DNA from 3 places in the Pseudoalteromonas sp. SR44-2 genome. Region 2 is predicted to be linked to each of the others. Evidence: predicted binding sites of a transcription regulator. Region 2 holds the regulator's gene; each other region holds the start of a gene.
The links. Region 2 encodes ArgR, which controls arginine synthesis, uptake and breakdown. Its sites were predicted from a motif close to ANTGAATANNTATTCANT; they were not measured.
Positions count from the first base shown of each region.

Region 1: H5115_RS04990 (OadG family protein) is a predicted target of ArgR. The motif match lies at 2,190-2,207, and genes of this name have one in related genera.
Region 3: gltB (glutamate synthase large subunit) is a predicted target of ArgR. The motif match lies at 2,426-2,443, and genes of this name have one in related genera.

Region 1 covers NZ_JACJDW010000005.1:181,377-185,647, reverse strand. The annotation lists gene H5115_RS05015 (aspartate kinase) at 1-373, shown strand, start outside; gene csrA (carbon storage regulator CsrA) at 465-656, shown strand; gene H5115_RS05005 (YcxB family protein) at 707-1,174, opposite strand; gene H5115_RS05000 (hypothetical protein) at 1,309-1,500, opposite strand; gene H5115_RS04995 (DUF1328 domain-containing protein) at 1,559-1,732, opposite strand; gene H5115_RS04990 (OadG family protein) at 2,252-2,497, shown strand; gene oadA (sodium-extruding oxaloacetate decarboxylase subunit alpha) at 2,509-4,271, shown strand, end outside.
Region 2 covers NZ_JACJDW010000009.1:62,931-67,201, forward strand. The annotation lists gene H5115_RS07675 (iron ABC transporter permease) at 1-62, shown strand, start outside; gene H5115_RS07680 (ABC transporter ATP-binding protein) at 63-1,112, shown strand; gene H5115_RS07685 (Dyp-type peroxidase) at 1,161-2,060, shown strand; gene argR (transcriptional regulator ArgR) at 2,068-2,535, opposite strand; gene mdh (malate dehydrogenase) at 2,761-3,693, shown strand; gene ispB (octaprenyl diphosphate synthase) at 3,941-4,271, opposite strand, start outside.
Region 3 covers NZ_JACJDW010000014.1:101,680-105,950, forward strand. The annotation lists gene gltB (glutamate synthase large subunit) at 1-2,324, opposite strand, end outside; gene H5115_RS10700 (efflux RND transporter periplasmic adaptor subunit) at 3,023-4,271, shown strand, end outside.

The sequences.
Region 1 (4,271 bases), on a different contig from region 2:
TTTTGCCGAAAATGGCATCGAAATAGATATGATTAATCAAGTTAATCATAACTTTGAAAAAATAGACTATGCTTTTACTGTGCACTCGAATGATTATCTGCAAGCACTTGAATTATTGAGTGAAGATCAAGCTCAGCTCAGTGCTCAAAATATAAGCGGATTGCAAGCAGTAGCTAAAGTTTCTGCTGTTGGCATGGGTATGAAATCACATTCTGGTGTCGCTAGTTTATTTTTTGATGCATTAGCGCAGGAAAATATTAATGTGGTTTTAGTCTCGACTTCAGAGATTAAAATTTCAGTTTTAATAGATGAAAAGTACTTAGAGTTGGCTGTTCGTGCATTACACAAGGCATTTTTAACAGAAAATGGATAGATTGCGAGTTTTTACTTACTTTTCAGTCTAATTTTCATTAGTATGTTTAAGCGGAATCTTATAATTTTTATTGGAACATGGGAGCAAGAGAATGCTAATACTAACTCGTAGAGTAGGTGAAACCCTAATGATCGGTGACGAAGTAACAGTTACTGTTCTAGGTGTTAAAGGAAATCAAGTTCGAATCGGTGTTAATGCACCAAAAGACGTATCAGTGCATCGTGAAGAGATTTACATGCGCATACAAGCTGAAAAGTCGAACCCTAATCCGGGCAATGCTTAATCAACACGTATACGTAGTTGAGTAATTAACTCAACTAGACTAAAAGCCACTCACTGAGTGGCTTTTTTGTTTATAAAAGCGAGTGTTTCAGGACTAAGTATTTGTTTTGATATGTACTGCATGCCGCTTTTGTTTTTAATAATAATACCTTGTTGGGTGTCTATTACTTCGCTTATATTTTGCCATTCTAATTGATAGCTTTTGTAATGATTAGCAGATTTAATACCTTCTTCATCAAAGGTAAGTGTTACCTCAGAGCCTGATGCTCTGCTGAGCATTTGTCTGGTTACCCACCATGGTCTGCGATAGTAAAAAGCGACGCACTCGAGTACCGCTAACATGATCATAAACGATCCTAAGTAATGATCGTCTAAAACATAAATGCCAAATAAACCAAGCGCAACTAACAACACAAGTAAAAAGTATTTAGGTTTTGCACGCTTACTATAAGGGAGTGACTCATCAAAACACTCGTAAAAGTAGGGTTTATCTAATGTGTAGGTGGTTGTGAATACCATTTTGCCTTGCTTTAAATATCGTTTTTTTTATTTTAACAAGCTAACTGCTAAATGAGCAGCTTTATAGTCAGTGATTTTATTACTGGTACAAAAAAACGGCTCGAAAGCCGTTTTTTTTAGCGGTACAAGAAGAATTAACAGTTAGTTTCTTCAGCGTTCACGCCTTCTTTAACATTTTCACATGCATCTTCAACAGAGTTTTGCACGTCAGTTACTGCTTCGTCGATACGTTCGCCAGCATCTTCTGCATGGTTGTCTTCACAACCCATCATGAAAAAACCTGCAAATACTGCGATTAGTGCTGCTTTTAAAGTTGTAGAGTTCATAGTGTAATTCCTTGTAAGTATTAATTAAATTTTAGTGTTTGTCAGTTGAATGCTTTATCTACCTGGGTGATTTACCACGTAGTGCACCTGAAACTAATGAAATCACTAAAAGTACTAAAAAGATAAAAAATATAATTTTTGCTATACCAGCTGCGGCACCTGCGATGCCACCAAAACCTAACACTGCAGCGATTAAAGCAATAACTAAAAATGTAATTGTCCAGCGTAACATTGTTTTCTCCTTGGTTATCAAATTTGCTCATAATAACTAATGCCAGTTATATGCCAAAGTTTATTTTGTATAAATATCAATTGCTTATGATTTTTTGCTGTTATTCTAGTTATTAGTTGGTTAGTAACTTTTACGCTTTGTTATGTAAGTTATTCACACTGTTGCAAATAACTGCTAAATGTTCACTAAATAGACTTATTTTGGTAAGACCAATTAACAAGTGGTGTGTGGCTTTGCATTTTATATTAAGAATTAGTGTTTATTTTTACTTAGCTTGATAGTTAATTAACAACTTCCATATAACTATTAGCTATAGTCGTTATTTCTTGTATGTATTGTAGAGCGCGTGATTGCTGAGTTATAGCATGTAAATTAATTGAGTGTTATGTTGTTTATTGTTTAATTGGTTTTACCAATTTACAAGATGTAGACAAAACGATTAGTTTTGTTATTATCCAGTGAATAAATATTTAATTAAATCGATTTTTTATTTTCGATATGGGTTTCAAGGGGAGAAAAATGGATATAGGTGCTCTACTCACAACGGCTGGTAACTTAATGCTTACTGGCATGGTTGGGGTGTTTGTATTTCTGTCGATATTAATTGGTGCAGTAACGCTTATGTCTAATTTGGTGACGCGCTTTAGCGAACCTGACGTGGCGACACCAGTTAAATCACCATCTTTTAAATCTCAAGGTGTGCCTAATGAGCACATCGCTGCTATTAGTGCTGCCATTGCTCAGTACAAATCAAATAATAAATAAGGGGCACACACATGGCTAAATTAAAATTAACAGAATTGGTATTACGCGATGCTCACCAATCATTATTAGCAACGCGTATGCGCCTAGACGATATGCTACCGATTGCTAGCAAATTAGACGATGCGGGTTATTGGTCTATTGAATCGTGGGGTGGTGCTACATTTGACTCGTGTATTCGTTATTTAGGCGAAGATCCTTGGGAGCGTATTCGTGCACTTAAAAAAGCGATGCCTAATACTAAACAGCAAATGCTATTACGCGGTCAAAACTTATTAGGTTACCGCCATTACGCTGATGACGTAGTTGAAAAATTTGTAGAACGTGCACATAAAAATGGCGTTGACGTATTTCGTATATTTGATGCAATGAACGATGTTCGCAATCTAGAAACAGCTATTAAAGCGGCTGTAAAAGTAGGCGCTCACGCTCAAGGTACTATTTCGTACACAGTTAGCCCAGTTCATACACTTGATATGTGGCTAACTCTTGCAAAGCAGCTTGAAGATATGGGTTGTCATTCAATTTGTATTAAAGATATGGCGGGTTTATTAAAGCCGTACGATGCTGAAAAACTAATTAAAGCACTTAAAGAAACTGTATCTATTCCAATTGCTATGCAGTGCCACGCTACAACAGGTTTAAGTACTGCTACTTACCAAAAAGCAATTGATGCTGGCATTGATATGCTCGATACCGCTATTTCATCAATGAGTATGACTTATGGACATTCTGCAACTGAAACTATTGTATCGATAGTTGAAGGGACTGAGCGTGATACTGAGCTTGATTTAAACCACCTAGAAGAAATTGCTGCTTACTTTAGAGATGTACGTAAAAAATATGCGGCATTTGAAGGTAGCTTAAAAGGGGTTGACGGGCGTATTTTACTAGCTCAAGTACCTGGTGGCATGCTTACAAACATGGAAAACCAACTTAAAGAGCAAGGCGCAGCCGATAAGCTTAATGAGGTTTTACTTGAGATCCCACGTGTACGTGAAGATCTTGGCTTTTTACCTTTAGTAACACCAACGTCGCAAATTGTTGGCACTCAAGCGGTACTTAATGTGCTAACGGGTGAGCGTTATAAAACCATTACTAAAGAAACTGCTGGCGTATTAAAAGGTGAATATGGCTTAACACCAGCACCAATGAATAAAGAGCTACAAGAGCGCGTGCTTGATGGAGCGGAAGTTATTACTTGCCGCCCTGCAGATAACATTGCACCTGAGCTTGCAACGCTTGAAGCTGAGTTATTAAAAGAAGCACAAGAGCAAGGTTTAACACTTGCTGATGATCAAATTGATGACGTATTAACTTATGCATTATTTCCACAAGTTGGTTTGAAGTTTATTAAAAACCGCAACAACCCAGATGCATTTGAGCCAGTACCTTCTGTTGAAGATAAAAGCAGTAAAGCACCTTCTAAATCAGTTTCAAATGGTAACAAAGTGAAGGCTGAGCAGTACAGCGTAAAAGTAGATGGTAAAGTTTATGACGTAGTAGTAGCGCAAGGTGGTGAACTTAAAGAAGTAACATTAAAAGACTCTGAGCACATTCCTCAGTCTGCTTCGGTTGCATCAGGTGAAACACTTAACGCGCCTCTAGCCGGTAATATTTTTAAGATTAAGGTAAAAGCTGGGCAAGTTGTTAACGAAGGCGATGTAGTGATTATTATGGAAGCCATGAAAATGGAAACTGAAATACGCGCTACGCATACCGGAACAATTGCTGAAGTGTTAGTTAGTGAAGGCGATGCTGTAACTACCGGCGACGC
Region 2 (4,271 bases):
TTGTTATTGTTGGGTTTATTCCTTTGTATTTTATTAATCGTTCTATGGAGCAGCGTAGTTAAATGAGTAGTTTAATTTTACAAGGCGTGAGCTACCACTATAACGGCACAAAGGTTATTCACGATTTAGATTTAACAGTGGGTAAAGACGAAATTGTTTGCCTACTCGGGGCGAGTGGATGCGGCAAAACAACCACATTAAAAGCGATTGCAGGTTTAATTGAAGCCAAGCAAGGGTCTATTTTTATAGACGGTAAATTAGTGAGTGATGAGCAATCGTTTGTCTCACCTGAGCATCGTAACATCGGCATGATGTTTCAAGATTATGCGTTGTTTCCGCATTTAACGGTGGCAAATAATATCGCATTTGGGCTTGGTAATATGAGCAAAGCTCAAAAGCAGCAACGCGTTGATGAAATGCTTAAGCTTGTGCATTTAATTGGCTGTGCTGACAGGTTTCCACATCAGTTATCGGGTGGCCAACAGCAACGCGTCGCTATCGCTCGTGCATTAGCTTATAAACCTAGTTTATTACTCCTTGATGAGCCTTTTTCAAACATCGACACACAAGTACGCTTTGAATTAATTGCCGATATACGTCGAATTATTAAGGCAACTCAAGTATCTGCTGTGTTTGTTACACACTCAAAAGAAGAGGCGTTTGCGTTTTCAGATACACTTGCCATTATGCATCGCGGTAAAATTGAGCAACAAGGCACGCCTGAGCAGCTTTTTGCATCTCCGTGTTCAAAGGAGGTTGCAGAGTTTCTGGGTCAGGGCATATACTTAAGCGCAGAAGTGTTAACCGCAACTGAATATAAAACACCATTTGGTTTAGTCGAATCTTATGTTGAGAGTAAGCATAATGTAAGTGCAGGGCTTATATATGTGCGCCCTCATCAAATAGAATTAGTGGCAGATAACCAAAGTGACAAATTCAGCAAGCGAGCTACAATCATAAGTCGTCGCTTTATTGGTTCGGCGTATGTTTATTCGCTTGTTATTGATGAACAAGAAATTGAAGTTGCTGCACAATATGGCCAGTCATTTGAAAATAATGATCAGGTTATAATAAAAATAAAACCTCACACGGTGAATTTTTTCGAATCGTAATTAATTTGTTATTCGCTGTGTTTTTATCTGTAAAACTAAGGAATAACAATGGCGCAAGCGCAATCAGGGATTTGTGCTGAAGCAAACTTACACGGTTTGCACTTATTTTTTAATGTGTTTGATGGTCAAGACGAATCACTTCGCGCAAAGTTAAAACAAGTAAGCGCTATAGAAGAAGAGTTTAGCGATCAATTTTCAGAATCAATGCTCTCTTGTATGGTTGCTATTGGTGCGCAATACTGGCCGCATATCCTCCCTGAATACATTCCAAGCGAATTACAGAGCTTTCCCAATATAACCCATAGCGATCACCAAATGAGCGTACAACCGTGCGATTTATTTGTGCAAATTCGCTCTGACCGTGAAGACGTTAACCATTTATTTGCGCTGCAAATTTTAAAATTATTTGCCCCCGATGTAGAGCTGGTGGAGCAAATTCGGAATTTTCGCTTTTTAGATGGTCGTGATTTTAACGGTTTTATTTATGGTGGCGACACCGCACATGGAAGAAAAAAGCGCGCTACGGCTTTAATCAGCAACCCTGATAGCTTTGAAGATCAGGGGAGTTATATTCATGTTCAGCGTTATAAACATGATTTAACTATGTGGCAGCATTTATCATTGAGTGAGCAAGAGCAAATAATGGGACGTACGCGTCTTGATAACACGCTAATTACCCCAGCGATCGAAACCAGCCATGCTTCGCGAAGTGAGCTAAAAGACGAAGACGGACAACCGCTACTATTAAATCAAAGCATGCCTTATGGCGACGTGTATGAGCAGGGAATGTTATCAATTACATGCGCTTGTACGGGCACCGCATTTGAAAAAGTACTTAATAGTCGTTTAGGGGAAGGGGATTGCTACGACCACTGGCTTGATTTTACTCAAGCCGATATGGGCTCTGCTTTCTTTGCACCTTCAATAGGGTTTTTAAAACAAATTTAATTTGCTATTAAACCGTATCAAATAAAATGCGAACGCGTTCAAGTGTTACATCTATTTCAGATATTTTAGCAGGAGCGATAAAAATAGTATCGTCGCCTGCAATTGTTCCTAGTACGCCATCTGCTTTACCTAATGAATCTAATAAACGTGCAATAAGCTGAGCAGCACCTGGGCTGGTACGAATGATGATCATCATTTCGTTGTGCATAATGTCGATTACTAATTGGCGTAATGGGCTTTTAGCCGTAGGTACACCCATTTCAGCAGGTAAGCAGTAAACCATTTCTTGTTTGGCATTACGTGTGCGTACAGCGCCAAACTTACTTAACATGCGTGATACTTTACTTTGGCTTATATTGTCAAAACCTTGATCTTTTAACGCATCAACTATTTCGCCTTGAGAGCCAAAATTTTCTTCTTTTAATAGTGATTTAAATGCTTTTACCAGTGCTTCTTGTTTATCTTGTGGTTGCATAGTCTTTATTCGTTTTTGTTATTTATGCCGCAAATTCTACACAAAAATGAATAATTATGCAGCAGTTGTTTAGTTAACTTGCCAGTTTGATGCGTTAAATCACATAAGTTTACGACTATGGTCGAAAATATACTTGAAATAGACAGGATAAATTTGTTTTTAGTCGCTAATTTCATTATCTTAAGAGCCACAAATGTTTCCTACCTCAAATTACGGAGAATTCCAATGAAAGTTGCTGTATTAGGTGCTGCAGGCGGTATCGGCCAAGCGTTGTCTTTATTATTAAAAACAGGCTTACCAGCTGGCTCTGAATTATCACTTTATGATGTTGCACCAGTAGTACCAGGTGTTGCGGTTGACCTTTCTCACATCCCAACAGATGTTAAAGTTGCAGGCTTTGGCGCAGACGATTTAAATAAAGCGCTTGAAGGCTCTGACATCGTTCTTATCCCAGCGGGTATGCCGCGTAAACCAGGTATGGATCGTGCTGATTTATTCAATGTAAATGCTGGCATCATCAAAACGTTAGCAGAAGGCATTGTTGCCAGCTGTCCTAAAGCGTTAGTAGGTATTATTACTAACCCAGTAAATGGCACAGTTCCAATTGTTGCTGAAGTATTCAAAAAAGCAGGTACTTACGACGCTAAACGCGTATTCGGTATTACTACGCTTGACGTTATTCGTTCAGAAGCATTTGTTGCTGAACTTAAAGGCGTAGACGTAGCAACTGTAAAAGTACCAGTAATTGGTGGTCACTCAGGCACAACTATTCTGCCTCTACTTTCTCAAGTTGAAGGTGTTTCTTTCACTGATGAAGAAGTTGCTGCACTTACTCCACGTATCCAAAATGCGGGTACTGAAGTTGTAAATGCTAAAGCAGGCGGTGGTTCAGCTACGCTATCTATGGGTGCTGCTGCAGCTCGTTTTTGTATGTCTTTAGTTAAAGGCCTACAAGGTGAAGAAGTTGTAGATTACGCTTACGTTGCTGTTGAAAATGGCGATGCAGAGTACTTTGCACATCCAGTACGTTTAGGTAAAAACGGAGTAGAAGAAATTCTTTCTTACGGCGAACTAAGCGCATTTGAAACAAAAGCAAAAAATGACATGCTTGAAACTCTGAAAAAAGACATCAAAGAAGGTGTTGATTTCATGGCGTAATAGCCGGTTTGAGCGATACCAATAGCATTAAATAAATGAGCAGTTATTACGATGGATAAATAGCTCGTTAGCAAGGCAAATACTACGATGTATAGTTGTTCTATATAAATAATATTTAACGCAGCTAATGAGTTATTTAGCCCGAAAGAATGCTTAATGTTTTGATAAAATTGGTATATAAAAAAGCCTGCATTTGCAGGCTTTTTTATTGCTCAGAATTAATGTCACACTGTGTAACTAGTTAAAACTAGTGGTCGCGGTCAACCGCAATACGGGCAAGGCTTATAAGTGCTTGCTTATAGTCAGACTCAGCTAAAAAGTCTAAACAGGCAATGGCTTTTTCGGCCTCAAGCTCTGCTTTTTGCATTGTAAACTCAAGCGCATTAGTTTGTTTTAGTGCAGTTAAAATTTCCTCTAAATGCTCCATACCATTACTGTGCTCTATTGCATCACGAATAAGCTGTGTTTGCTGCTCGCTACCATGTTGCATAGCATAAATAAGCGGAAGGGTTGGTTTGCCTTCAGCTAAATCATCGCCAATGTTTTTACCTAGCTGCTCAGCATCTGCATTGTAATCG
Region 3 (4,271 bases), on a different contig from region 2:
TTACGCTTACTTAAAGCAAGTTTGTGCAAACTTTGCTGATCGTCATCAAAGTCGGTAAAGCACGCACCTTGTATACGACTTGCAACGCCTTTAAAGCACATCTCAATAATCGCATCAGATAATCCCACCGCTTCAAACAACATTGAACAACGATAAGACGCAACCGTACTTATGCCCATTTTAGACATAATTTTGTATAAGCCTTTATTAATGGCTTTACGATAAGCAAGGGTCACTTCGCAATACGACTTATCAATAATTTTGCTGTCGCTCATCGCAACTAACGATTCATACGCAAGGTATGGATAAATTGCCGTAGCACCAAAACCTAATAGCACAGCAAACTGGTGCGCATCTCGCACGCTGCCAGTTTCAATGATAATGTTTGATTCACAGCGCAAGTTGTTATCAACTAAGCGTTTTTGTACCGCACCTACAGCCATAGCAGCTGGAATTGGTAAATTTATTTCATCAAAGTTACGGTCAGTTAAAATAAGCATGATACAGCCAGCAGCTGCTTTTTCTTGTGCTTGGTCACAAATACGCGTAACCGCGTTTTCTAAACCCTCTTCAACTGTGTAGGTAATATCAATTTTACAGTAGCTGTAGTGCGCTTCATCAGCATTTAATAGCTGCTGCATGTCTGCGTACATTAAAATTGGTGTATCAAACTGTAGGCGCTTAGCGTGGCCCGTTGTTTCGTTAAATACGTTTTGCTCACTACCAATACAGGTTGCAAGCGACATTACATGGTTTTCACGTAGTGGATCGATAGGTGGATTTGTTACTTGCGCAAATTTTTGGCGGAAGTAATCATAAAGTGAACGATGCCCTTCACTAAGCACAGCAAATGGCGTGTCATCACCCATTGAGCCTGTCGCTTCTTGGCCGTTTTCACCCATTACACGAATAACGCTATCAAGCTCTTCGTTGGTATAACCAAACATTTTTTGATATTTAACTAGCGTTTCGTCATCAAATGAGCGATTACCGGCGTCTTGCTCAGTAAGTTCTTCAAATGGAACTAAACGCTTAACGTTTTCTTCAAGCCATGACTTGTAAGGATGGCGAGATTTTAAATCCTGATCGATTTCATCCGAGTGCCAGATTTTGCCAAGTTTAGTATCAATAACTAATAATTCACCTGGACCAACACGGCCTTTTTCAACCACTTCATCGGCAGTGTAATCCCAAATACCCACTTCTGATGCAAGTGTAATAAAACCATCTTGTGTAATTACATAACGTGCTGGGCGAAGTCCATTACGGTCAAGGTTACACGCCGCAAAACGACCATCCGACATAACAATACCTGCCGGGCCATCCCATGGTTCCATATGCATAGAGTTAAAGTCGTAAAATGCACGTAAATCGTCGTCCATTGCACGGTTTTTCTGCCATGCAGGCGGAACGAGCATACGCATAGCGCGGAATAAATCCATGCCGCCAGCTAAAAATAGCTCAAGCATATTATCTAGGCTTGATGAATCAGAACCGGTTTCGTTTACAAACGGCGCTGCGCTTTGTAAATCAGGAATAAGCGGTGACGCAAACTTATAAGAACGTGCGCGTGCCCACTGGCGGTTACCTTCAATAGTATTAATTTCACCATTGTGTGCTAAATAGCGGAAAGGTTGAGCTAAAGGCCAACGCGGCTGAGTATTAGTAGAAAAGCGCTGATGGAAAACACAAATCGCACTCGTCATACGAATATCAGCTAAATCTAGGTAAAAATTAGGTAAATCCGCAGGCATCATTAAGCCTTTATAGATAGTTACCAAACCAGATAGACTTGCGATATAGAAAGCTTCATCATCAACAATGCGCTTTTCAGCGCGGCGGCGTGCTACATATAAGCGACGCTCTAAGTCTTTAGAACGCCAACCTTCTGGCGCGCTAACAAAAATTTGTTCAAAACCTGGTAATTGCTGTACAGCAATAGGACCCAACATAGATGGGTCGGTTGGTACAACACGCCAACCTAAAATATTTAGCGTTTCTTTTTCTAATTCTTCGCTAAGTATTTGTTTTGCAGCTTGTGCTAAAACAGGGTCTGAATTTAAAAATATCATACCCACTGCGTAGTTTTTGCCTAAGTGCCAATTATGTTCACTGGCAATTGCACGGAAAAAGCTATCTGGTTTTTGTAATAATAAACCACAGCCATCACCTGTTTTACCATCGGCAGATATACCGCCACGGTGCTGCATGCGATCAAGCCCCGTAATAGCAGTACGAATAAGCCTATGACTAGCTTGACCATTAACTTGGGCTATTAAGCCAAAGCCACAATTTTCTTTTTCTAACTTTGAGTCGTATAACATAGACCCCTCCCCTTGCTGCACTGTTAGCGTGGATGAACTGCTCGACGATTTGCTAACAGACGGACAAAACTAGCCTCTATCTTAAATAGAGTCAATAGCATTTTGAATACATATTCACATTCTTGAATATTTCTCACTTCATAGCAAGATTTCTTTTTATCATTATTTTTAACATTTAGCGTTATTTTAACCACTATTTTTTCATGACACTGGTGTCAAGTTTAACATATTGTAAAAAACACAAGCACCCAAAGTCGCAGCTTACGTAAACGTAAAGGTGAGCAAAAGTGAATAAGTATTCAACTCATGAAGGGCTATTCAGTTAACATTTAGATAGTTTTGTGCTATTTCATTACTTTAATGGCTTAACATCCCCGATAATTGCTGCTCATTAGTATAGTTATGAAAGTTCATGTCCTTTTTTGTACATTAATAGTGAATTTTTATTTAAAGCGGTGTCCGATGCGGACATAAAAACTGTCCGCGGACATAACTTTCAAGAACAAAAAATAAAAAGCACTTTAATATCAATGCGATAATAGTTGGCATATTAATCGTATAGCTTTACATATAATCGCTAATTGGAATTACTATGTTTACTCTAAGCTTATTTTTACTCTCTCCTATTGCCGCCATTTGCACAGCAGCTTTATTACTGCTGTGCGAAAAATACATAAAAGCAATGTAGGGGGAATTAAATGATTAAAGATACCAGTGCACAAGACGTACAAGTAAAGGCACCTATAAACTATAAAAAATACGCGATCATCACTGCGGTTATTTTCATTGCATCCTCTACAATTGCTTATATTTTTTTAACTAACCATAGCGCTAAAAGCTCTATTAGCCGCTCAAAAGTACAGGTTGCAAAAGTACATGTTAAAGCGCTCATTCGAGATATTGCCGCCAGTGGTAAAATTGTTGCTGCTAATGCTCCTAAAATCTACAGTCCAGAACGTGGATTTATAGATTTAAAAGTAAAGGCCGGCGATACAGTAAAGCAAGGCAACACACTTGCCCTGCTGCAAAGCCCTGAGTTAACTAACGAATTAAAGCAACAGGAGTCTGTACTTAAAAGACTACAAGGCGAGCAGCAAAGGCAGCATTTGCAAGCAAGACGCCAAACACTCACTTTAAATAAAACACTCGATATGGCACAAGTTGAGCTTAATGCCGCTGAGCGCGAAAATCGCCGGGCGCAGTTATCAATTCAAAAGCACTTAATTAGCCAAATTGATCTTGAAAAAGCAGTTGATGATTTATCCCGAGCTAAGCTCTCATATAAACATGCACAACAAGAGGTATTGCTTGCCAAAGACACGCTCGCCTTTGAACTACAAGCTGCTAAAAGTGATGTGACCCGCCAACAACTTATCGTTGATGATTTAATCAGAAAAGTAAGCAACCTATCTATTAAGGCTACCGTTACTGGGATCGTGGGTAACCTACTTGTGCAACAAAAAGCCGCAGTGACGCAAAGCCAACCTCTTATGACACTCGTCGACTTAAGTAATTTCGAAGCGGAACTCCAAGTACCTGAAAGTTACGCCAACGAATTAGGGCTCGGTATGGAAGTAGAGCTTAAGTTAGGCAATGAAACAGTGATGGGGAATTTATCCGCCATATCACCAGAAGTTAATAATCGTGAAGTAACAGCACGCGTCCGATTTAAAGGTGTTACTAACAACATCCGTCAAAACCAACGCTTAACTGCACGTATTTTACTCGACAACCGAGAAGGTGTAATGCAGGTAAAACGCGGCGCTTTTATGCAGCAAGGCGGAATTTTTGCTTATAAGGTAGAAGGCAATATTGCAAAGCGTATACCTATTACAATAGGCGTCACCAGCATTAATGCGGTTGAGCTTTTGAGCGGACTAAAAGAAAACGATGAGATTATTATTTCAAGCTACAGCGACTTTAAGCAAGCCGATACGATTTTATTAA